2 regions of the Streptomyces sp. NPDC026394 genome follow, and region 2 is predicted to be linked to the other one. Evidence: riboswitches for the same ligand, from Rfam matches in the RefSeq annotation. Region 2 holds a riboswitch; the other holds the start of a gene.
The links. A riboswitch is a leader RNA that binds a small molecule or an ion and turns the genes downstream of it on or off. The one in region 2 is predicted to bind S-adenosylmethionine.
Positions count from the first base shown of each region.

Region 1: linked by a shared signal. The riboswitch ahead of ACZ4QV_RS24945 (aminotransferase class V-fold PLP-dependent enzyme) and the one ahead of thrC (threonine synthase) in region 2 are both predicted to bind S-adenosylmethionine.

Region 1 is NZ_JBVHPX010000011.1:177,070-188,662, forward strand. It holds gene ACZ4QV_RS24935 (rhomboid family intramembrane serine protease) at 1-715, shown strand, start outside; gene ACZ4QV_RS24940 (Lrp/AsnC ligand binding domain-containing protein) at 712-993, shown strand; gene ACZ4QV_RS24945 (aminotransferase class V-fold PLP-dependent enzyme) at 1,071-2,471, opposite strand; SAM riboswitch class IV at 2,645-2,762, opposite strand; gene trpD (anthranilate phosphoribosyltransferase) at 2,847-3,911, opposite strand; gene qcrB (cytochrome bc1 complex cytochrome b subunit) at 4,089-5,726, opposite strand; gene qcrA (cytochrome bc1 complex Rieske iron-sulfur subunit) at 5,723-6,787, opposite strand; gene qcrC (cytochrome bc1 complex diheme cytochrome c subunit) at 6,784-7,593, opposite strand; gene ctaE (aa3-type cytochrome oxidase subunit III) at 7,673-8,293, opposite strand; gene ACZ4QV_RS24975 (hypothetical protein) at 8,592-8,993, shown strand; gene ACZ4QV_RS24980 (L,D-transpeptidase) at 9,025-10,299, opposite strand; gene ACZ4QV_RS24985 (cytochrome c oxidase subunit 4) at 10,410-10,808, opposite strand; gene ctaD (aa3-type cytochrome oxidase subunit I) at 10,805-11,593, opposite strand, start outside.
Region 2 is NZ_JBVHPX010000013.1:125,298-136,890, forward strand. It holds gene ACZ4QV_RS27235 (alanine/glycine:cation symporter family protein) at 1-502, opposite strand, end outside; gene ACZ4QV_RS27240 (SDR family NAD(P)-dependent oxidoreductase) at 676-1,539, opposite strand; gene groL (chaperonin GroEL) at 1,743-3,365, opposite strand; gene ACZ4QV_RS27250 (cold-shock protein) at 3,740-3,943, opposite strand; gene ACZ4QV_RS27255 (MoaD/ThiS family protein) at 4,383-4,661, opposite strand; gene thrC (threonine synthase) at 4,839-6,128, opposite strand; SAM riboswitch class I at 6,146-6,302, opposite strand; gene ACZ4QV_RS27265 (glucosyl-3-phosphoglycerate synthase) at 6,466-7,413, shown strand; gene ACZ4QV_RS27270 (alpha,alpha-trehalose-phosphate synthase (UDP-forming)) at 7,556-9,016, shown strand; gene otsB (trehalose-phosphatase) at 9,054-9,908, opposite strand; gene ACZ4QV_RS27280 (DUF3263 domain-containing protein) at 10,068-10,337, opposite strand; gene ACZ4QV_RS27285 (extracellular solute-binding protein) at 10,417-11,593, opposite strand, start outside.

The DNA.
Region 1 (11,593 bases), on a different contig from region 2:
GAACGTCCTGATCGCCCTGTGCTGCGTGGTCTTCGTCGTCGGGCCCGCCTCCGGCCTCAACGGCATATACGGCACCGGCGACGCCGTCGTCCAGGCGCAGACCGCGTACTTCGAACGCTGGGGCGTCATCCCGCGTGACCTGTGGAGCGGCTCGCCCGGCCCGCTGCTCACCCCGCTGACCGCTCTGTTCGTGCACGGAAGCTGGCTGCACCTGCTGGGCAACGTCCTCTTCCTGTACGTCTTCGGCGGCATGGCCGAGGACCGCATGGGCCGGCTGCCGTTCACCCTCTTCTACCTCGTGACCGGCTATCTGGCCCTGATGGGCTACGCGGCCGCGCACGCCTCCTCGGGACAGACCCTGGTCGGCGCCTCCGGGGCGATCTCCGGGGTGCTGGGGGCGTTCCTCTACCTCTTCCCCAAGGCCCGGGTCACCAGCATCTACCCGTTCCTCTTCTTCCTGCCGCTCCGCTTCCCGGCGTGGATCGTGCTGCTGTTCTGGTTCGTCCTCCAGTGGATCGCCGCGCAGCGCGACCCCAGCAGCCCGGGTGTGGCCTACCTCGCCCACGTCGTGGGCTTCGCGGTGGGCTTCCTGTACGCCTGGGTGCGGTACCGGCCGAGCCCCGCTCCGCCCGGGGAAACGGCCGCGGCCACCGGTAGGGTGGACTCCGCCGGAACGGCGAAGCAGCAGGCGGCCGAGGGAGAGAGCCAACCGTGATCACTTCGATCGTGCTCATCAAGACCAGCGTGGACCAGATCCCGGAGATCGCGGAGAAGATCGCCGCGCTGGAGGGCGTCAGCGAGGTCTACTCGGTCACCGGTGCGCACGACCTGATCGCGCTGGTGCGGGTGGCCAGGCACGACGACCTGGCGGACGTCATCCCGGGCCGGATCAGCAAGGTGCCGGGCGTGGCCTCCACCGAGACGCACATCGCCTTCCGTACGTACTCCCAGCACGACCTGGAAGCGGCCTTCGCCATCGGCCTGGACGCCTGACCCGGACCGCCGCCGCGTACGAACCCGCGCCGCGGCGCCCGGACAGCGGAGCGCCGCGACGCGGGCGGTCGAAGGGGCTACGCCGCCGTGTCCGGCACGCAGCGCCCGTCCTCGGTGCGGTAGCTCCACCGCGCGCCCTGCGTCACCAGTTCCTTGACGGCCCGGACGAAACGCTCCACGTGCTCGTCGGGCGTACCGGCCCCGAAGCTCACCCGGATGGCGTTCAGGCTCCGCTCCCCCGGTGCCCCTTCGGGCGCGCCGCATTCCCCCGGGGCCTCGGACTCGGCGCCCAGCAGGGTCCGTACGAGGGGATGCGCGCAGAACAGCCCGTCGCGCACGCCGATGCCGTACTCCGCGGAGAGCGCCGCCGCGAAGTGCGAGCTGTTCCAGCCCTCGACGACGAAGGACAGCACGCCCACCCGCGGGGCGTCGTCCCCGAACAGCGAGAGCACCGTGACCTCGGGCACCTCGGCGAGGCCCGCCCGTACCCGCTCGACCAGTTGCTGCTCCCGGGCGACCAGGCCCTCGAAGCCCGCCTCGGTGAGGGCCTTGCAGGCGGCGGCGATGGCGTAGACGCCGATGACGTTGGGCGAACCGGCCTCGTGGCGGGCTGCGGTGGTGTGCCAGTCGACGTCCACGCCGCCGTCGGCGCGGCGCGCGACCGTACGGCTGGCGCCGCCGCCCGCGAGGTACGGCTCGGCCGCCTGGAGCCAGTCGGCGCGCCCGGCCAGCACTCCGGCCCCGAAGGGCGCGTACAGCTTGTGGCCGGAGAAGGCGACCCAGTCCACGTCCAGCTCGGCGATGTCGACCGGGTGGTGCGGGGCGAGCTGGGCGGCGTCGAGCACGATGCGCGCGCCGTGCGCGTGCGCCGCGGCGGCCAGCTCCCGTACGGGCCACAGCTCACCGGTCACATTGGAAGCACCCGTCACGCAGACCAGCGCGTTGCTGTAGGGCTCGCGCTCGGCCAGCGCCCGCTCCAGCGTGTCCACCGCCTGCCGCGGCGTACGGGGCGCGTCGAGGTACGTCACCTCGACGCCGGCGCGCTGCTCCCAGGGCAGCAGCGAGGCGTGGTGCTCGGTCTCGAAGACGAACACCCGGGTGCCGGCCGGCAGCACGGCGGCCAGCAGGTTCAGCGAGTCGGTGGTGGAGCGGGTGAAGACCACCTGGTCCCCCTCCCGGCACCCGAGGAAGCGGGAGACCTCCGCCCGGCTGTTCTCGAACAGGTCGGTGGACAACTGCGAGAGGTAGCCCGCGCCGCGGTGGACACTGCCGTAGTACGGGGCGTACGCGGCCACGTCGTCCCAGACGCGCTGGAGCGCCGGGGCGCTGGCGGCGATGTCCAGCGCCGCATACTCGACCTCGCCGCCGGTGACGAGCGGGACCAGCACGTCCCGGCCCAGCACGGGCAACGGGGCGCAGACGGCGGCAGCGGAGACGGCATCAGTGGCGGCAGTGGTGGCGGCAGCGGAAACAGGCATGGCGAACTCCCGTGAGGGCAGAGCGAATTCGCTGCGGGGCACGCACGCCGAAGCGGGGCCGGCCGACAGCGGTGAAGGAAAAAGGGGGGTGCGGAAAAGGGGCCCGTACGGCCCTAACGCATTCGCTGCATCATGAGAGATCTCCCTCAAGGACCAGGATCCCTGGCACGAGGGATCCGCGCTTGCCGCAGACCTCGCTGCCTGCGACCTGGTCATCACCCGGGGCACCCCGCCACGGACGGAGGGTTGCCGGACAGCGGGCCGGGGCCGTAGTCGCTGTCACTCGTGACCTGGGCAGAATCATGCCACACGATCGGGAACGCGCAAGGCCCGGTCCGTATCCCGGACCGGGCCCCGCGTCACACCACAGCCGCCTCAGGCGTTGCTGGCCGCCACCCAGCGCTCCAACGCCCGGCGGGCCGCCCCCGAGTCGATCGCCTCGGCGGCCCGCTCGATGCCGGCCACGATCTGCTCGTTCAGCGGCGCCGCGGTCGGCTCCAGGGCCACCAGCGCCGCCGCCGAGTTGAGCAGCACCGCGTCCCGCACCGGTCCGGGCTCGCCGCCCAGCAGGCGGCGCGCCACGTCCGCGTTGTACGAGGCGTCGGCGCCGCGCAGCGCCTCCACGGGCACCAGGCCGATGCCCACGTCCCGCGGGTCGAAGGTCTCCTCGCGTACGCCGCCGTCCCGGACGACCCAGACCTTCGACGTGGCGGTGGTCGTCAGTTCGTCCAGCCCGTCGTCGCCGCGGAAGACCAGCGCGCTGGAGCCGCGTTCGGCCAGCACGCCGGCCAGGATCGGCGCCATCCGCGCGTCGGCGACGCCGGTGGCCTGCGCCCGTACCCGCGCCGGGTTGGTCAGCGGGCCCAGCACGTTGAACGTCGTGCGGATGCCCAGTTCGCGCCGGGCGGGCGCCACGTGCCGCAGCGACGGGTGGAACTTGACCGCGAAGCAGAAGGTGATCCCGGCCTCCTCGGCGACCTCGACGACCCGGCGCGGGGTCAGGTCCAGGTTGACGCCCAGCTTCTCCAGCACGTCGGACGCGCCGCTGGCCGACGAGGCGGCGCGGTTGCCGTGCTTGACGACCTTCGCGCCGGTGCCGGCCACCACGATCGAGGACATCGTGGAGATGTTGACGGTCTTGGCGCCGTCACCGCCGGTGCCGACGATGTCCACGCTCGGGCCCGGCACGTCGATGAGGTTGGCGTGCGCGTACATCGCCCGTACGAGACCGGTGATCTCGGCGACCGTCTCGCCCTTGGCGCGCAGCGCCACCGCGAAGCCCGCGATCTGCGCGTCGGTGGCCTCGCCGCGCATGATCCGGTCCATCGCCCACGCGGTGTCGTCGGCGCCCAGGTCGCGGCCCTGGAGGAGGGCGTCCAGTACGCCCGGCCAGGTGCGGACCGCCACGCTGTCGCCGCCGTTCGGGGTCGCAACGTTCATGGTCCACACTCCTGGATTCGTGTCCTGCTGGTGCCGAAACCCTATCCGGCGGCCGGGCGTGCCGAAGGGCCCCGTCCGTTCCCCCAGCTCTTGAAGAGCAGGGGAGACCCTGATCGGACGGGGCCCTCTGGGTGGCGTGCTTACGCGGGGGTGCTGCCGTGGGTCACACGGCGGAGATCAGTGGTGGCCGTGGCCGCTGGTGATCTCCTTGTACTCCTCCGGGGTCGGCTTCGGGATGACGTTGTCCTCGCCGTAGTAGCTCTTGGAGAGCTTGGCGCGGAGCTTGGTCGTCCGCTTGACCTTCCGCTCGACACCGTTCTCGTCGACCTCCGGGCCGATCTCGAACGGCTTGGGCTGGTCGTGCTGGGTGAGCGTGTGCAGCTGCTCCTGGTTGAGCGGCTCGTGCACCTCGATGAACTCACCGTGCGGCAGCCGCTTGATGATGCCGGACTCGCGTCCGTGCAGCACCTTGTCGCGGTCCCGGCGCTGGAGACCCAGGCAGATCCGCTTGGTGACGATGAAGGCCACCACCGGGCCGACGAAGAAGCCGATCCGGACGAACCAGGTCAGCGAGTTCAGCGACAGGTGGAAGTGGGTGGCCCACAGGTCGTTGCCGCCGCCGATCAGCATGATGAGGTAGGCGGTCAGCCAGGCCACACCGAAGCCGGTACGGGTCGGGGCGTTGCGCGGGCGGTCCAGGATGTGGTGCTCGCGCTTGTCGCCGGTGACCCAGGACTCGACGAACGGGTAGACCGCGATCGCGACCAGCACCAGCGGGAAGATGAGGATCGGGATCAGCACACCGAAGTTGATGGTGTGGCCCCAGATGTCCCACTCCCAGCCGGGCATCACACGGACCAGACCCTCGGCGAAGCCCATGTACCAGTCGGGCTGGGCGCCGGTGGACACCTGGTCGGGCCGGTACGGGCCGATGGCCCAGACCGGGTTGATGCTGGCGACCGCCGCGATCACCGAGATCACGCCGAAGACCAGGAAGAAGAAGCCTCCGGCCTTGGCCATGTAGACCGGCAGCAGCGGCATGCCGACGACGTTCTTGTTGGTCTTGCCGGCACCCGGGAACTGCGTGTGCTTGTGGTAGAAGACCAGGATCAGGTGCGCCACCAGCAGACCCAGCATGATGCCGGGCAGCAGCAGGACGTGCACCGTGAAGAACCTCGGGATGATGTCGTGCCCCGGGAACTCCCCGCCGAAGATGAACATCTGCAGGTACGAGCCGACCAGCGGCATCGCCAGGATGACACCCTCGATGAACCGGACGCCGGTGCCGGAGAGCAGGTCGTCCGGCAGCGAGTAGCCGGTGAAGCCGGTGAACATGCCGAGCACCAGCAGCAGGAAGCCGAACAGCCAGTTGACCTCGCGCGGCTTGCGGAAGGCGCCGGTGAAGAACACCCGCATCATGTGCACCATCATGGCGCCCAGGAAGACCAGGGCCGCCCAGTGGTGGATCTGCCGGATGAGCAGACCGCCGCGCACGTCGAAGCTGATGTCCAGCGTCGACTCGAACGCCTGCGTCATCCGGATCCCGTGCATGGGCACGTACGAGCCGTGGTAGGTCACCTCGGCCATGCTCGGGTGGAAGAACAGCGTCAGGTAGACGCCGGTCAGGATGATGATGATGAAGCTGTAGAGGCAGATCTCACCCAGCATGAAGGACCAGTGGTCCGGGAAGATCTTGCGCATGTTGGACTTGGCGAGGCTGTAGATGCCCAGCCGGCCGTCCGCCCAGTCGGCGATCCGCTCGCCCCGCGGCGCCTGGCCGCGGCGCGTGGTGGTCGCGCTCGTCTCGTTACTCATCCGCGCTCCCAGAAGCTCGGGCCGACGGGCTCCGCGAAGTCGCTGACGGCTTCGAGGAAGCCGTCCTTGACCGTGATGTGCAGCTGCGGCAGGGCGTGTCCGGCGGGGCCGAAGATGACGCGTCCACCGTCGGCCAGGTCGAAGGTCGACTGGTGGCAGGGGCACAGCACGTGGTGCGTCTGCTGCTCGTAGAGGCTGATCGGGCAGCCCACGTGGGTGCAGATCTTCGAGTAGGCGACGATGCCCTCGTGCGACCAGTCCAGTTCCTGCTTGTCCTTGATGTTCTGCGGCTGGATCCGCACGAGCATCAGGGCGTCCTTGGCGATCTTCTGGTTGAACTCGTGGTCGTCCTCCTCCAGGCCCTCGGGCTTGGCGAAGGTCAGCGAGCCGACCGCGATGTCCTCGGGACGCAGCGGGAGGTTGGTCGACTGGTTGACCAGGCGGATGCCCTTCTTCCAGCCGGTCGTACGGAGCTTCTTCTCCGGCAGCGGACCGAGGTCGCGCAGCAGCACCACTCCGGAGAGCGGCACCAGGGCCAGCGCGCCGAACATGGTGTTGCGGACCAGCTTGCGGCGGCCGATCGCGGATTCCTTCGCGCCTGCGCGGAAGTCCTCCATGACCTTGGCCTTGACCTCGGGGGCCGCCTCGATCGGGTGCCGGTCGTCGGCGACCTCCTCGTCCGACATCAGCGTGCGGGCCCAGTGGACCGCGCCCGCGCCGATGCAGAAGAGCGCCACACCGAGCGTCAGGCCGAGCCAGAAGTTCAGCGCGCTGACGTGGCCGAACGGCCAGATGTAGGTGATCTCGTCGACCGGGAAGATCACGTAGGCGGCGATGAAGCCGACCGTCGCGAGCATCGACAGGGTGAAGAGGAAGGCGACCGCGCGCTCGGAGCGCTTGGCGGCCCGCTCGTCGATGTCCTGGATGCGGTGCTCGTGGGGCGGCAGCCCCGGGTCGGCGAACGGGTTGTCCGCCGTCTCGACCGCGCCGCCGTGAGCCGTGTCCCGCTCACCGGGGAGGTTCTTTTCTGGCACGTCTTCGTGTCGTCCAGTCTCACTCATGACTTCTTGGCCTTCGTAGTCCGGGCTGCGACCCAGATGGCGACCGCGATCAGCGCGCCCAGGCCGGCGATCCAACCGAAGAGGCCCTCACTGACCGGGCCGAGACCGCCCAGGCCCAGACCACCGGGGCTGGGGGTGTCGTCGCTGTTGACGGCGCCGAGGTAGGACACGATGTCCTTCTTGTTCTGCGGGGACAGCGAACCGTCACCGAAGGAAGGCATGTTCTGCGGGCCGGTCTCCATGGCCTCGTAGATGTGCTTCGGGTCCACGCCTTCGAGCGTCGGTGCGAACTTGCCGTTGGTCAGGGCGCCGCCCTTACCGGTGAAGTTGTGGCACTGCGCGCAGTTCGTACGGAACAGCTCACCGCCCTTGGCGATGTCCGCGCCGTCCTTGCTGTACTGCTCCTTGCCCGGCACGCTGGGACCGGCACCCAGCGACGCGACGTACGCCGCGAGCTGGTCGATCTCGGCCTGGCTGTAGATGTTCTTCTTCCGCGGCACCTGGGCGCCGGGCTGCTGCGCCGGCATCCGGCCGGTGCCGACCTGGAAGTCGACGGCGGCGGCGCCCACGCCGACCAGGCTCGGGCCGTCGGAGGTGCCCTGACCGCCGGTGCCGTGGCAGCTGGCGCAGCCGACGGCGAAGAGCTTCTTGCCCTCCTTGATGGCAAGAGACTGGGCGGTGTCATCGGCCTGAGCCTTGTCCGCAGGCGCGAACGCGGCGTACAGCCCCCCAGTGACCGCCAGCGCGAAGAGTAGGACGACGAGCGCCGCCAGCGGATGGCGCCGTCGTGCGGAGAGCTTTTTCACGGATTACCCCGGTGTCAGGATCTTCTGCGTCGATGCTTTGGCTATGTCTGTCTGATGCGCGGTCGCGGTGCGGGACCGGTCAGCGGATCAGGTAGATCGTGGCGAAGAGGCCGATCCAGACGACATCGACGAAGTGCCAGTAGTAGGACACGACGATGGCCGCGGTGGCCTGTTCGTGGGTGAACCTCTTGGCCGCGTACGTCCTGCCCAGGACCAGCAGGAAGGCGATGAGACCGCCTGTCACGTGCAGTCCGTGGAAGCCGGTGGTCAGGTAGAACACCGAGCCGTACGGGCCGGACGAGAGCGAGAGGCCCTCTTCCTTGACCAGATCGGTGTACTCGAAGACCTGACCGCCGATGAAGATCGCACCCATGATGAAGGTGATCACGAACCAGGTACGGAGCTTCTTGACATCGCCGCGCTCGGCCGCGAACACGCCGAGCTGGCAGGTCAGTGAGCTGAGCACCAGGATCGTGGTGTTCGTCGCGGAGAACGGAAGATTCAGCGCATCGGCGGATTCCTTCCAATACTCGGTCCCGGTCACCGATCGAAGGGTGAAGTACATCGCGAAGAGGGCCGCGAAGAACATCAGCTCGGAACTCAGCCAGATGATGGTTCCGACGCTGGTGAGGTTCGGCCGATTGACCGACGGGTGCGCGTGCCCGGTTTCTACTGTCGTTGCTGTCGCCACGACCGACATTATGTCGGTCGCTTATCCCGCCCTCACTCCGGGGGGTGCCGTTCGGTGTGTCAAGGGCGTATGCCCTGCTCGTACGGCCCACTCCGGCAGTCGCCCGAAGGGAGGACCCGGGACCCGCCGTACGGCCCCGTGCCCCCGCTCCGACCAGTCCTGACGGGCCGTCGGTCAGATCGTGGATCGTGCCGAACCCTCCTGCGCGCCGCCGTACGAGCAGTAGCATCCGCGCTGGAGGCACTTCCCGGCGGCGGCCGGGCGGAGCCCCGCCCGAAGCCGTACCGCCGAGAAGCGTGGAGGAACGATGCAGGCGACTGCCACGGTGCTGGTCTACAGCGACAACGCCGACACCCGCGAACAGGTACGGCTCGCGACGGGCCGCCGGCCTGCCGCCGACGTGCCGCCGGTGGAGATCGTGGAGTGCGCGACCCTGCCCGCCGTTCTGGCGGCCCTGGAGCAGGGCGGCATCGACGCGTGCGTCCTGGACGGCGAGACGGCGCCCGCGGGCGGTATGGGCGTCTGCCGGCAGATCAAGGACGAGATCTTCCGCTGCCCGCCGGTGCTGCTGCTCATCGGCCGCCCGCAGGACGCCTGGCTGGCGACGTGGAGCCGCGCGGACGCCGCTGTGACGCACCCTGTGGACCCCGTGGAGTTCACGGACGCCCTGGCCGGGCTGCTGCGCCGCAGGCTGCTCACGGAGGCATGAGCGGCCTCCTGAGGGGCCTTCTGAGGGGCCTTCAGGCCTGCGGGCGCAGCCGGGCGGCATTCTCGGGTCCCGGCCGCTGATCCTGCTCACCTGTGGTGCTGGGCTTGTTCTTGTCCAGCGCGCTGCCCTCGCGCCACTGCTTCCACGGCATGTTCCAGTCGCCGAAACCGTTGTCGAAGGGCGTCATGGTCTCGCCGCCGCTGTTGACGACCTTGACGATGTCGCCGACCCGCACGGTGTCGAAGAACCACTTGGCGTTGCCGGTGGACATGCCGGTGCAGCCGTGGCTGACGTTGTCGGCGCCCTGCGACCCCACGGACCAGGGCGCCGCGTGCACGTACTCGCCGCTCCAGGTCACCCGGGTGGCCCAGTAGACCGGCAGGTCGTAGGAGTCCGAGCTGCCCGACGGGATGCCGATGCTCTCCCCCCGCATCCGTACGAAGCCCTCCTTGCCCAGGATGACCTTGGTGCCGTTGCGGGTGGAGTAGCCGGGCTTGCCGGTGGTGACGGGGATGGTGTTGATCTCCTCACCGTTGCGGGTGACCGTCATGGTGTGCGCCGCGGCGTCCGTGACGGCCTCCACCCGGTCCCCCGTACGCAGCTTCACGGGCTTGGCGGCGCCCCCGTACAGCCCGCCGGTGATCTTCAGGCCCTCCAGGTTGCTGCGCACCTCGATGTCGGCGTGCGTGGGCCAGTACTCGCGCGGGCGGAAGTGCAGCGTCTTGCTGTCGACCCAGTGCCAGGAGCCCTCCACCCGCGGGGTGGAGCGGACCTTGAGGGCACCTTCCACGATCGCCCTGGCCTTGGGGTCCTTGACGGGCTTGCTGAGCGCCGCGGTGACGGGCTGGCCGACCCCGTACGTGCCGTTGTCGGGCCCGAGCTTGACGTTCAGCCGGTCGCCGGTGTCCTCGGTGTCGATCTGGAGGACCTTGCGGCCCGGCGCGCCGTCCTCGTCCTCGGTGCTCACCCGCACGGTGTAGCGGGTGCCGGCGGCCAGCGGGACGGTGGTGCGCCACTGCCGGCCGTCGGCGGCCAGTTCGCCCCTGATGTAGCGGCCGGAGGCGTCGGTGGCGGTCACGTCCGTGATCCGGGCCTCGTCACCGGTGGTGGAGACCTCCAGCGGCTTGTCCGGGTCCGCCTTGTGGCCGTCTCCGGGCGCGTTGGCCGAGATCTGCCCGGCGGCGTCGTACGGTGCGGCCGAGAGCGGGTCCGACGACGAACCGCCGCAGGCGGTGGCGCCTGCCGCCAGGGGCGCCAGCAGGAAGGCGCAGCCGAGCGCCGTCCGGTGTCGTGGTCTGTGGCTCATGACCCCAAAGTAGGAAAATCCCCCGGCCGCGGCGCGCTGGAGGACTGCAAACGGGCGGGCCCGGACACCTGGAGAGGTGTCCGGGCCCGCCCGGTGTACGGGAGCCGCCGTTACTGCGTGCGGTTCTCGCCGCGGTAGTACTCGAAGACCCAGCCGAACAGGCCGATCAGGATGACCGGGGCCGAGAAGTACAGCAGCCACCAGCCGAAGACGACGCCCAGGAAGGCCAGCGCGCCGCCGACGCCGAGGGAGAGCGGCTGCCAGCTGTGCGGGCTGAAGAAGCCCAGCTCGCCGGCGTCGTCGGAGACCTCGGCCTCGTCGTTGTCCTGCGCTCCGGCGTCCACCCGGCGCGCGGTGAACGCCAGGTAGTAGCCGATCATGATGCACAGGCCGAAGGCGAGGAACAGCGCGGTGGTGCCCGCCGGCTCCTTCGACCAGACGCCATAGACGATCGCCATGGCGAGGACGAAGACGGAGAGCCAGATGAACATCTTGCCCTGGATCTTCACTTGCCGACCTCCTTGCCGCCGAACAGCGCCGTGTCCTTCTGGCCCTCGTTCTCGACGGCTTCCAGCGCCGCGATCTCAGGGTGGTGCAGATCGAACGCCGGGGATTCGGAGCGGATGCGCGGCAGCGTGAGGAAGTTGTGCCGCGGCGGCGGGCAGGAGGTCGCCCACTCCAGCGAGCGGCCGTAGCCCCACGGGTCGTCGACCTCGACCTTCTTGCCGTACTTGGCCGTCTTCCAGACGTTGTACATGAACGGCAGCATCGACAGGCCCAGCAGGAACGAGGCGATCGTCGAGATCGTGTTCAGCGTGGTGAAGCCGTCCGCGTTCAGGTAGTCCGCGTAACGCCGCGGCATGCCCTCGGCACCCAGCCAGTGCTGGACGAGGAAGGTGCCGTGGAAGCCGACGAACAGCGTCCAGAACGTGATCTTGCCGAGCCGCTCGTCGAGCATCTTGCCGGTGAACTTCGGCCACCAGAAGTGGAAGCCGGCGAACATCGCGAAGACGACCGTGCCGAAGATGACGTAGTGGAAGTGCGCCACGACGAAGTACGAGTCCGAGACGTGGAAGTCCATCGGCGGCGACGCCAGGATGACGCCGGTCAGACCACCGAAGGTGAAGGTGATCAGGAAGCCGACCGCCCACAGCATCGGTGTCTCGAAGGACAGCGAGCCCTTCCACATCGTGCCGATCCAGTTGAAGAACTTCACACCGGTCGGTACCGCGATGAGGAATGTCATGAACGAGAAGAACGGTAGGAGTACCCCGCCCGTCACGTACATGTGGTG
Region 2 (11,593 bases):
CGAAGGTCACGGTGATGGCGACCGCGAAGAGCACACCGGGCCAGCGCTTTCCGAGCCCGCGCTGCATGTAGTAGGCGGGCCCGCCCCGGTACGTACCGGAGGCGGCGCCGTCGGGGTCCTTGCCGTCGCGGACCTTGTAGAGCTGGGCCAGCGCCGACTCGACGAACGCCGAGGCGCCGCCGACGAGCGCCATCACCCACATCCAGAACACCGCGCCCGCGCCGCCGAGGGTGATGGCGGTGGCGACGCCCGCGATGTTGCCCGTACCGACCCGGGCGGCCGCCGAGATGGTGAAGGCGCCGAAGGACGAGACCGGCTTGGAGCCGTCCGCCCTGGGCTGCGACTTGTCCTTCAGCACGCGCAGCATCTCCGGGAAGAGCCGCAGTTGCACGGCCCTGGAGCGGACCGTGAAATACAGACCGGCGCAGACCACCAGCGGTATCAGCAGGTAGGTCCAGAGACCGTCGTTGACTTCGACGATCAGGGAATCGAGCGTGCTCATGGGCGTCCTAGCGGGGCGTCCGGGGTACGGGGACGGCCATCGCGGAAGATCACCTTCCGGTGAGGCTCCGGAAAGTATGGCCGCCATGCCCATACCAGGACCAGCGCCGCCTTACATGCCGTATCTCACAGAAAACGACATAACGTCGGCGCGTTCCGACGACCGTCCGGCCCTCACATGGCGCAGCCGTGCAGCCCGCCGTCCACCACCAGGTCCTGCCCGTTGACGTACGACGCCTCACCGGACGCCAGGAAGGCCACCGCGTCGGCGATCTCCTCGGGCCGCGCGAACCGGCCCGCGGCCGTCTGCGCCCGCAGCTTCTCCGCCTCCGCCACATCGATGTCCGAGTCCACGAACATCGGCGTCTCGACGTAGCCGGGACTGACCGAATTGACACGGACGCGGCGCCCGGCGAGCGCCGCCGCGAGCGTCCGGGCGAGGTTGAGCGCGGCGGCCTTGGTCGCGGAGTGCAGGGTGGCGTCCGCCTGCCCGCGTTGCACGAGCGACGAGGCGTTGATGACCACCGCGCCGCCGTCCCGCAGCAGCGGGAGCGCCCGCTGGACGGTGAAGAACACGCCCTTGAAGTTCACGCCGACCGCCCGGTCGAAGTCGGCCTCGGTGATCTCCTCGAAAGGCGCGGCGGCGTACCGGCCCGCGTTGGCGAAGATGATGTCGAGGTGCCCGAAGCGGTCGCGTACCGCTTCGACCGCGGCGTCCAGGTCGGCGACGGAGGCCGTGTCGGCCCGTACGCCGAACACCCGGTCCGCCGCGCCACCGGCCGCCCCCGGGCCCGTCGCCGTCGCATCCGCAACGGCCGCCTCGCCGCCCGTCACCGCCTCCCGCGCCCGCTCCTTCAAGTGCGCCACGGCGGCGTCCAGGCGGCGCTCGTCGCGGCCGCACACCACCACCCGCGCGCCGTCCGCGAGCAGCCGCCGCGCGGCTGCCAGGCCCACTCCGCTGCTGCCGCCGGTGATCAGGGCGACGGTGTCCGCGGGGAACCGGTCCGGTCGGGCGGTCTGCCCGTTTCGAGTCGTCATAGGGCGATCGTGCCCCGTCGGGCCGGGGTCAGTGCAAGGACCGCCGTACGGAATCGGCAGCGGTGCGCCCCGGCCGTACAGAAGGCCGTACCGGTGACCGCTCGGACGGCCGTACCGGAATGCCCCCGAAACGCCGCCGGGGCGGCACCCCCCTGGGAGGAGGAGTGCCGCCCCAGCGATCTGAGGACGATGATCCGGGAGGATCAGAAGTCCATGTCACCGCCCGGCATGCCGCCCGGAGCGGCCGCGGCGGCCTTCTCCGGCTTGTCGGCGATGACGGCCTCGGTGGTCAGGAACAGCGCGGCGATCGACGCGGCGTTCTGCAGCGCGGAGCGCGTGACCTTGGCGGGGTCGATGATGCCCTCGGCGATCATGTCGACGTACTCGCCGGTCGCGGCGTTCAGACCGTGGCCGACGGCCAGGTTGCGCACCTTCTCCACCACGACGCCGCCCTCAAGACCGCCGTTGACGGAGATCTGCTTCAGCGGAGCCTCCAGCGCCAGCTTCACAGCGGCGGCACCGGTGGCCTCGTCACCCTCCAGCTCCAGCTTCTCGAAGACCGAGGAGGCCTGCAGCAGGGCGACGCCACCGCCGGCGACGATGCCCTCCTCGACGGCCGCCTTCGCGTTGCGCACGGCGTCCTCGATGCGGTGCTTGCGCTCCTTGAGCTCGACCTCGGTGGCGGCACCGGCCTTGATGACGGCCACGCCGCCGGCCAGCTTCGCCAGACGCTCCTGGAGCTTCTCGCGGTCGTAGTCCGAGTCGCTGTTCTCGATCTCGGCGCGGATCTGGTTGACGCGGCCCTGGACCTGCTCGCTGTCACCGGCACCGTCGACGATGGTGGTCTCGTCCTTGGTGATGACGACCTTGCGGGCGCGGCCCAGCAGGTCGAGACCGGCGTTCTCCAGCTTGAGGCCGACCTCCTCGGAGATGACCGTGCCACCGGTGAGGATGGCGATGTCGCCGAGCATGGCCTTGCGGCGGTCGCCGAAGCCCGGGGCCTTGACGGCGACGGACTTGAAGGTGCCGCGGATCTTGTTGACGACCAGGGTCGACAGGGCCTCGCCCTCGACGTCCTCGGCGATGATCAGCAGCGGCTTGCCCGACTGCATGACCTTCTCCAGCAGCGGAAGGAGGTCCTTCACGTTGGAGATCTTCGAGTTGACGATGAGGATGTACGGGTCGTCGAGCGACGCCTCCATACGCTCCATGTCGGTGGCGAAGTACGCCGAGATGTAGCCCTTGTCGAAGCGCATACCCTCGGTGAGCTCCAGCTCCAGACCGAAGGTCTGGGACTCCTCGACGGTGATGACGCCTTCCTTGCCGACCTTGTCCATGGCCTCGGCGATCAGCTCGCCGATCTGGGTGTCGGCGGCGGAGATGGAGGCGGTCGAAGCGATCTGCTCCTTGGTCTCCACGTCCTTGGCCTGCTCCAGCAGGGCGGCGGAGACGGCCTCGACGGCGCGCTCGATGCCGCGCTTGAGGGCCATCGGGTTGGCGCCGGCGGCCACGTTGCGCAGGCCCTCGCGGACCAGGGCCTGGGCCAGGACGGTCGCGGTCGTCGTGCCGTCACCGGCGACGTCGTCCGTCTTCTTCGCGACCTCCTTGACCAGCTCGGCGCCGATCTTCTCGTACGGGTCCTCGAGCTCGATCTCCTTGGCGATGGACACACCATCGTTGGTGATCGTGGGGGCGCCCCACTTCTTCTCGAGGACGACGTTGCGGCCCTTGGGGCCAAGGGTGACCTTGACGGCGTCGGCGAGCTGGTTCATCCCGCGCTCGAGACCGCGCCGTGCCTCCTCGTCGAACGCGATGATCTTGGCCATGTGAAGTGGTCCTCCCGGACTGGGGGTCCCCCCGGACTGCGTCTGGGGGAGGGTGGATACTCCGGACCGCGCTGGCGCCCGCGACGGACGGTTCGTGAGCTGGTGGTTCCTTGCCCCACCTGCCCGCGGACCTCACCGAGTCGGTCCTTAGCTGTCACTCTCACTCGTAGAGTGCTAACGCAATGATTAGCACTCGACCCATGAGAGTGCAAGCGGCTTGGCGGGAGCCATCCCCATGGGGGGCGGGTGCCAAACCAGGCGCGGGCGGACGCCCCGCCCTCCCCCGGGACACTCCCGCCCGCCCCACCCAAACACAGAAGGCCCGCGCCCCCACAGGGGACGCGGACCTTCGTACGCAGCAGTCGGTCGGCGCTTCAGCCGGCCACGCGGACCATGTCCGCCTGCGGCCCTTTCTGGCCCTGCGAGATCTCGAACTCGACCCGCTGACCCTCCTCAAGGGTGCGGTAACCGTCCATCTGGATCGCGCTGTAGTGGACGAATACATCCGCACCACCGTCGACCGCGATGAAGCCGTACCCCTTCTCCGCGTTGAACCACTTGACGGTGCCCTGAGCCATGCCTAACTCCCCTATTACTGGCCCTTGCACAGGACCGCACTCCGCGGACCCGGGTCAGACCTCACCCCCCGACAGGAGGGGGTGTGCGCCGGAACGCGTCGACCGCCGCTGAATGTATCTGTCCAACTGCCCAGCGCAACAGGTCAGTCGGACGAGAATTCTTCTCGCGAACAATCGCAAATATACGGAGAAAAGCCCATTCGGCAGGGCAAGTCGGGCCGGGCAAAGCTCACCAACACGACAAATCATGTCCACACTTCGCGCACAACTTGCCGGGCTCTCATATGCGTTCGGCACGCGCTGGACGAGGAATCACCCCAACTGTATCGCCTTTAACAACACGGAATCGCCCCGTCCGCTTCGTGGCGGACAGGGCGATTCCAGCCGTCGGGCCGGGGAAGGGCCGAAAAAGATCGTTACGGCGTCCCGGGCGACCGGCTCAGCAGCCGCCGGCCACCGCCGGGATGATCGAGACGCCCGCGCCGTCCGGCGTCGGCGTCGCCAGGCCCTGCTCGAAGCGCACGTCGTCGTCGTTGACGTAGACGTTCACGAAGCGCCGCAGCTTGCCGGTGTCGTCCAAGACGCGGGCCGCGATGCCGGCGTGGTTCTGCTCCAGGTTCTGGATGACCTCGGAGAGGGTCGCCCCCTCGGCGGGGACCTCGGCCTGACCGCCAGTGTAGGTGCGCAGGATGGTCGGGATGCGGACGTTGACGCTCATGGTGTTCTGCCTTCCAGCTCGCGGGAGGAGTGCGTAAGGGCGGCGGGCGTACCGGTGGCCGCGGGCGCGGACGGAGGTACGCCGGCGCGTGTCGTGGTGTGCGGACGCGTGCCGGTGTGTGCCGACGCGTACGGGTGCGCGCGACCGCGTACGGGTGTGTACGGCCGCGCGCGGCGGTCAGCGCGCCAGGCCGGCGGCGCGGAACGCCTCCAGGCTCGGGCGGATGGTGGCCGAGGGCCCGGTCGTCGGCGCCACGGCGTCCAGCGTCTTGAGGCCGTCGCCGGTGTTGAGCACGACGGTGGTCAGCGCCGGGTCGAGCAGCCCGTCCTCGATCAGCTTCTTCGTGACACCCACGGTCACCCCGCCGGCGGTCTCGGCGAAGATGCCCTCCGTACGGGCCAGCAGCTTGATCGCGTCGACCACCTGCTCGTCGTTGACGTCCTCCACCGCGCCGCCGGTGCGCCGGGCGATGTCGAGCACGTACGGGCCGTCGGCCGGGTTGCCGATGGCCAGCGACTTGGCGATGGTGTCCGGCTTCTGCGGCCGTACGACGTCGTGGCCCGCCTTGAAGGCGGTGGAGACCGGGGAACAGCCTTCGGCCTGGGCGCCGAAGATCTTGTACGGCTTGTCCTCGACCAGCCCGAGCGCGATCAGCTCCTTCAGCCCCTTGTCGATCTTGGTGAGCTGGGAGCCGGAGGCGATCGGGACGACGATCTGGTCCGGCAGCCGCCAGCCGAGCTGTTCGCAGATCTCGTAGGCGAGCGTCTTGGAGCCCTCTCCGTAGTACGGGCGCAGGTTCACGTTCACGAAGCCCCAGCCCTCGCCGAGCGGGTCGCCGATCAGCTCCGAGCAGAAGCGGTTGACGTCGTCGTAGGTGCCCTCGATGCCGACCAGCTCGCCGCCGTACACCGCGGCCATGACGACCTTGCCCGCCTCCAGGTCGTGCGGGATGAACACACAGGAGCGGAAGCCGGCCCGGGCCGCCGCGGCGCCGACCGCCCCGGCGAGGTTGCCGGTGGAGGAGCAGGACAGGGTGGTGAAGCCGAAGGCGCGGGCGGCCTCGACGGCGATGGCGACGACGCGGTCCTTGAAGGAGTGCGTCGGGTTGCCGGAGTCGTCCTTGACGTACAGGCCGCCGGTGACGCCCAGCTCACGGGCCAGGTTGTCGGCCTTGACCAGCTTGGTCAGGCCGGGATTGAGGTTGGGCTTGGCCGCGACGTCCGCCGGGACGGGCAGCAGCGGCGCGTACCGCCAGATGCTGTGGGGGCCCGCCTCGATCCGCTTGCGCAGGCCCTCGGGGTCGCCGGCCGGCAGGTCGTACGCCACCTCCAGCGGCCCGAAGCAGGACCCGCAGGCGAAGATCGGTCCGAGGTCGAAGCGCTCGCCGCACTCGCGGCAGGACAGCGCGACGGCGGGGCCCAGGGAAACAGTGGCGGAAGTGGTGCTTTCGACGGATTGCACAGCCATGGAGGCGAGGCCCTTTCTCCTCATCTTCCTCGCGACGCACCTCGCCGCGAGACGGAATTGGCACCTTCCCGAGCCGGGAGCCTCGCGGGCCGCGTACGTGCGCGGCGACGGAGACCGGCTGGAGGGTTGCCGGGGCTTCAACGGGCCGTGTCCCTCTGCCCCTCTGGATGAGCGGTATGGCGCCGGGCCGGAGCCCAGGCGTTTGTCGCGCCGACCCCGGCATGTCCGGGGCGATCGCGTTGTTCAAGACTGTAGCCGAAGGGCCGGGCGGTTGAGACAGCCGTCCGCACCGCGAGATGGATCACATCGCTGGTCCGGGAACGAAGGAGACGCGCACGTGCTGGAAGAGGTGGAGCGCTGGCTGGCCAGCCGGTCCTGGTCGGCCGCGGACCGCCCGCTCGACCGGCTGCTGGCCGCGAAGCGCGAGACGGGGCAGACGGTCTCCGTCGTGCTGCCGGCGCTCGACGAGGAGGCGACGGTCGGCGCGATCGTCGAGGCGATCCGTACGGAGCTGATGACCCCGTCGGCGCCGCTCGTCGACGAGCTGGTGGTGCTCGACTCCGGCTCCACGGACGGCACCGCCAAGGTCGCGGCCGACGCGGGCGCGCGGGTGGTCCACCGGGACGAGGTGCTGCCCCGGCTGCCCGCGCTGCCCGGCAAGGGCGAGGTGCTCTGGCGCTCCCTGCTGGCGACCGGCGGCGACATCGTCTGCTTCGTCGACGCCGACCTGCGCGAGTTCGACGCGGGCTTCGTCTCCGGGATCGTCGGTCCGCTGCTGACCGACCCGGACGTGCAGTTCGTCAAGGGCATGTACGACCGTCCGCTGGGCGAGGCGGCGGGCCAGGGCGGCCGGGTCACCGAGCTGGTCGCCCGGCCGCTGCTGAATCTGCACTGGCCGCAGCTCGCCGGGTTCGTGCAGCCGCTCGGCGGGGAGTACGCGGCCCGCCGGTCGCTGCTGGAGCGGCTGCCGTTCCCGGTGGGCTACGGCGTCGAGCTGGGCCTGCTGGTCGACGCGCTGCACACGGTGGGGCTGGACGCGCTGGCGCAGGTGGACATCGGGGTGCGCAAGCACCGCCACCAGAGCGGCCAGGCGCTCGGCAGGATGGCGGCGGCCATCTACCGCACCGCGCAGCTACGGCTGGCCCGCGGCCATCTGGTGCGCCCGCGGCTGACCCAGTTCGAGCGCGGCGAGACCGGTTTCGTACCGCGCACCTGGGACGTGGACACCGAGGAGCGGCCGCCGATGGCGGAGATACCGGAGTACGCGGAGCGCCGGGCGGCCTGAGACGGCCGGTGGGCGGCCCGCGGCGCCCGGCCCGGGCCACGCTCCGGACGCTGCGTGGCCCGCTCCGGACGCCGCGTGAACCGTGACGTTCCGCCTCCGCTCCGCACGTTTGAGCGGATGGGTGGCGGGCTAGTCTCGCAACATGGTCTCCGAGCGTTCTGGTGCCAAGGTCCTCGTCGCGTCCAACCGCGGCCCGGTCTCGTACACGAAGGGGGACGACGGCACGCTGACTGCCAAACGGGGCGGCGGCGGGCTGGTCTCCGGACTGTCCGCGATCGGCCCGGACGCCGGTGCGGTGTGGGTGTGCGCCGCCCTCGGGGACGGCGACCGCGAGGCCGCCCGGCGCAGCGGCGGCCATCTGGACCCCGCCGACACGGGCGACCAGCACGTACGCATGCTGGACATCCCCGCCGACGTCTTCACCGACGCCTACAACGGCATCGCGAACTCCGTGCTGTGGTTCGTCCACCACCTGCTCTACCAGACGCCGCTGGAGCCCTCCTTCGACGACGGGTTCCGCGCGCAGTGGGCGTCGTACGAGGCGTACAACGCGGCCTTCGCGGACGCGCTCGCCGACGAGGCGGCGCCCGGCGCCGTGGTGCTCGTGCAGGACTACCACCTCACGCTGGTGCCGGGACTGCTCCGCGCCCGCCGCCCCGACCTGCGCATCGGCCACTTCTCGCACACGCCGTGGGCGCCCGCCGACTACTTCCGGATGCTGCCGGACGACGTGGCCGAGGCGGTGCTGCGCGGCATGCTGGGCGGCGACCGCGCCGCGTTCCTGACGCGGCGCTGGGCCGAGGCGTTCGCGGAGTGCTGCGCGGCGGTGCTGGGCGCCGAGGTGACGCACGGCGCGGACGGCGGACTGAGCGTCGTCCACGAGGGCCGGACGACGCGGCTCGGCGTGCACGGCCTGGGCGCGGACGCGGAGTTCCTGCGGGAGCGGGCGCACCAGCCCGACGTGGACGAGCGGCTGGCGGCGCTGCGCGAGCAGATCGGCGGGCCGGACCGGAAGACGATCGTGCGGGTGGACCGTACGGAGCTGTCCAAGAACATCGTGCGCGGGCTGCGCGCCTACCGGGCGCTGCTGGCCGGCCGGCCCGAGTGGCGCGAACGGGTCGTGCACGTCGCGTTCGCCTACCCCTCCCGCCAGGACCTGGCGGTCTACCGCGCCTACACGGACGAGGTCGGGCGGCTGGCCGCGGAGATCAACGAGGAGTACGGCACCCCGGGCTGGCAGCCGGTCGTGCTGCACGTGAAGGACGACTTCGCGCGGTCGCTGGCCGCCTACCGGATCGCCGACGTGGCGCTGGTCAACCCGATCAGGGACGGCATGAACCTGGTCGCCAAGGAGGTCCCGGTGATCTCCGAGGCGGGCTGCGCGCTGGTGCTGTCCCGGGAGGCCGGGGCCTACGCGGAGCTGGGCGAGGACGCCGTCTGCGTCAATCCGTACGACATCTCGGCCACGGCGCGCGCGCTGCACGAGGCGCTGTCCATGGAGGACGGCGAGCGGGCCGAGCGCACGAAGCGGCTGGCCGCCGCGGCCACCGCGCTGCCGCCGGACCGGTGGTTCCTCCAGCAGTTGCGGGCGCTGGAGGAGTAGCGGCGCCGGGGCCCCGGGAGGGTCCCGGCCGCATCCGTCAGGCGGGTGCTCCCAGCCGGTCCGCGAGGGCGTGCAGCAGCGCGACGACGCCCGTCGGGCCGTCGACGACCAGGTCCGCCCGGCCTGCCAGCTCGGCGACCTCCGCGCTGCCGCTGCACACCAGCACCCCGGCCAGGCCGTCCGACCGCAGCTTGTCCACGGCGGAGTAGGCGGCGAGGTCGCCGAGGTCGTCGCCCCCGTACAGGACGGTGGTGGCGCCGGTCTCCCGTACGTACTCGGCGAGGGCGACGCCCTTGTCCATACCGGGCGGTCGCAGTTCGAGGACGTACCGGCCGGGTTCGACGATCAGGCCGTGCCGCTCGGCGAGCGCGTACAGGGGCTCGCGCAGCAGCTCGAAGGCGGCCTGCGGATCCTCGGCACGGCGGGTGTGCACGGCGATGGCGCGGCCCTTGTCCTCCACCCAGGAGGCGTGCCAGGCGCCCAGTTTGTCCAGGACGCCGGGGAGTTCGGCCTGTACGGCGGCGACGCCGGGCGGGGGCGCCGGCGCCCGTACCGTGCCGGTGGCCGCGTCCCAGCGCTCGGCGCCGTAGCCGCCGAGGACCACCAGCCGCTCCAGGCCCGGCGCGTCCGTGAAGCCGCCGAGGCGGACCGCGACGCCGGCCGGACGGCCGGTGATGACCACCAGGGAACACAGCCGCGGCGCGAGGCGGGCCAGCGCGGCCACGGCGCCGGGGTGGGCGCGGGCCTTCTCGGGGTCGGGCACGATGTCGGCGAGCGTGCCGTCGAAGTCGAGCGCGAGGACGGCGCGGCCGGGGCTGTCCAGCAGCGCGGCGAGACCGTCCCGGCCCGCTTCGGTGACCGGCGTCGGCAAGGAGTTCGGGGGGCTGCCCATGGTGACGACATTACCGGTCGCGCGCGGGCGGGTGCCGGGTACGGGGTATCAGCGCCGGCGCGGCTTCGGCGGCGGGTGCCGGGCACCGGCCGGATACGGGTGTGTCAGCGGCGGCGCGCCCCTCGGCGGCCTCCGCGGGCCCGCGGCCACGGCTGACGCTCAGCGGCGGCCGCGCCGGGCCTCGCGGACGCGGCGCAGCCGGTTGACCGTGACCGGGTCGTGGGCGAGCGCCCGCGGGTCGTCCAGCAGCGCGTTCAGCAGTTGGTAGTAGCGGGTGGGCGAGATGCCGAGCCGCTCGCGGATGACCCGCTCCTTGGCGCCCGGCCGGGGCCAGGAGCGGCGCTCGACGCCGAGCACCGCCTCGTCCTGGGGGGACAGTTCTCCTATGCCACCGCCTCCGGTGCCGCCGTCGGTGCCGTCGCTCGTCATCACCCGTCCACGATAAGGCCGCGGTACGACAATCCCCCGCCACCGGTCCGGGGGCGGGGGTGCCGGGTTGTGCGGCGGCTCACTCGGCGGTGTTGTCCGCCTCGTTGGCCGTGTTCTGGATGTCGCCGAGCACGCCGGCCGGGTTGCCGTTGGCGCCCACCGCCTTGCCCATCTTCGCCTTGACGGTCTTGCTGACCAGCGGCCAGGAGGTCTTGTCGGCGGGGTAGAACACGGCGTTGTCCAGCTGGCGCAGGAAGCTGTGCAGCTTGGCGTACTTGCTGTCGGCGAGCATCGCCTGGGAGCCGGAGGTGGTGACCGGCAGCAGGCCGTAGTGGCCCGAGAAGTCCATGACGTTCTTCTCGTCGTAGACGAAGTCGAGGAACTTGCCGACCTGGTCGCGGTGGCCGTTCTGCTTGAACGCCGTCATCCAGTCGGCGACGCCCATGGTGGCCTTGGCCTTGCCGGTGGGGCCCGGCAGCTCGACGGTGCCGTACTCGACGCCCTTGGCCTCGGCCTGCTTCATCAGGGTGGGGTGGCCGTTGAGCATGCCCACGTCGCCGGCCGCGAAGGCGTCGAACGCGTCCTGGCGGTTGAGCTTGGCCGGGTCGCCGCCGGTCAGCCCCGGGGCGACCAGGTCCTTCTTCAGCCACTCGAAGGTCTTGATGTTCTCCTTCGAGTCGATCGTGTACTTGCCGATGCTGTCGGTGTAGCTGCCGCCGCCGCTGAGCATCCACATCAGCGTCTCGGCCTGCGTCTCCTCCGGGCCCAGCGGCAGCGCGTACGGCATCTTCACGCCCTTGGCCTTGAGCTTGGCCGCGTCGGCCGAGACCTGTGCCCAGGTCTCGGGCGGGTCGGTGATGCCCGCCTCGGCGAAGAGCTTCTTGTTGTAGAAGAGGCGTCGGGTGCTGGAGCCGAAAGGCATCCCGTACTGCTCGCGCCCGTACTCCCCCGCCTCCGCGAGGGCGGGCACGAAGTCGGCCTGCACGGGGATGGAGAGCACGTCCCTGGCCTTGTAGAGCTTGCCTTCGGCCGCGTAGTCCGCGTACGCGCCGATCTGCGCCATGTCCGGAGCCTTACCGGACTTGACCAGGTCCTCGACCTTCTTGTCGACGTCCGTCCAGCTGTATACCGAGACGTCCACCTTGATGCCCGGGTTCTTCTTCTCGAAGTCCTTGACGAGCCTGTCCCAGTAGTGCCGGGAGGAGTTCGCCGCGTTGTCGCCGTAGTCCGCCGCGACGAGCTTGAGCGTGACGTCG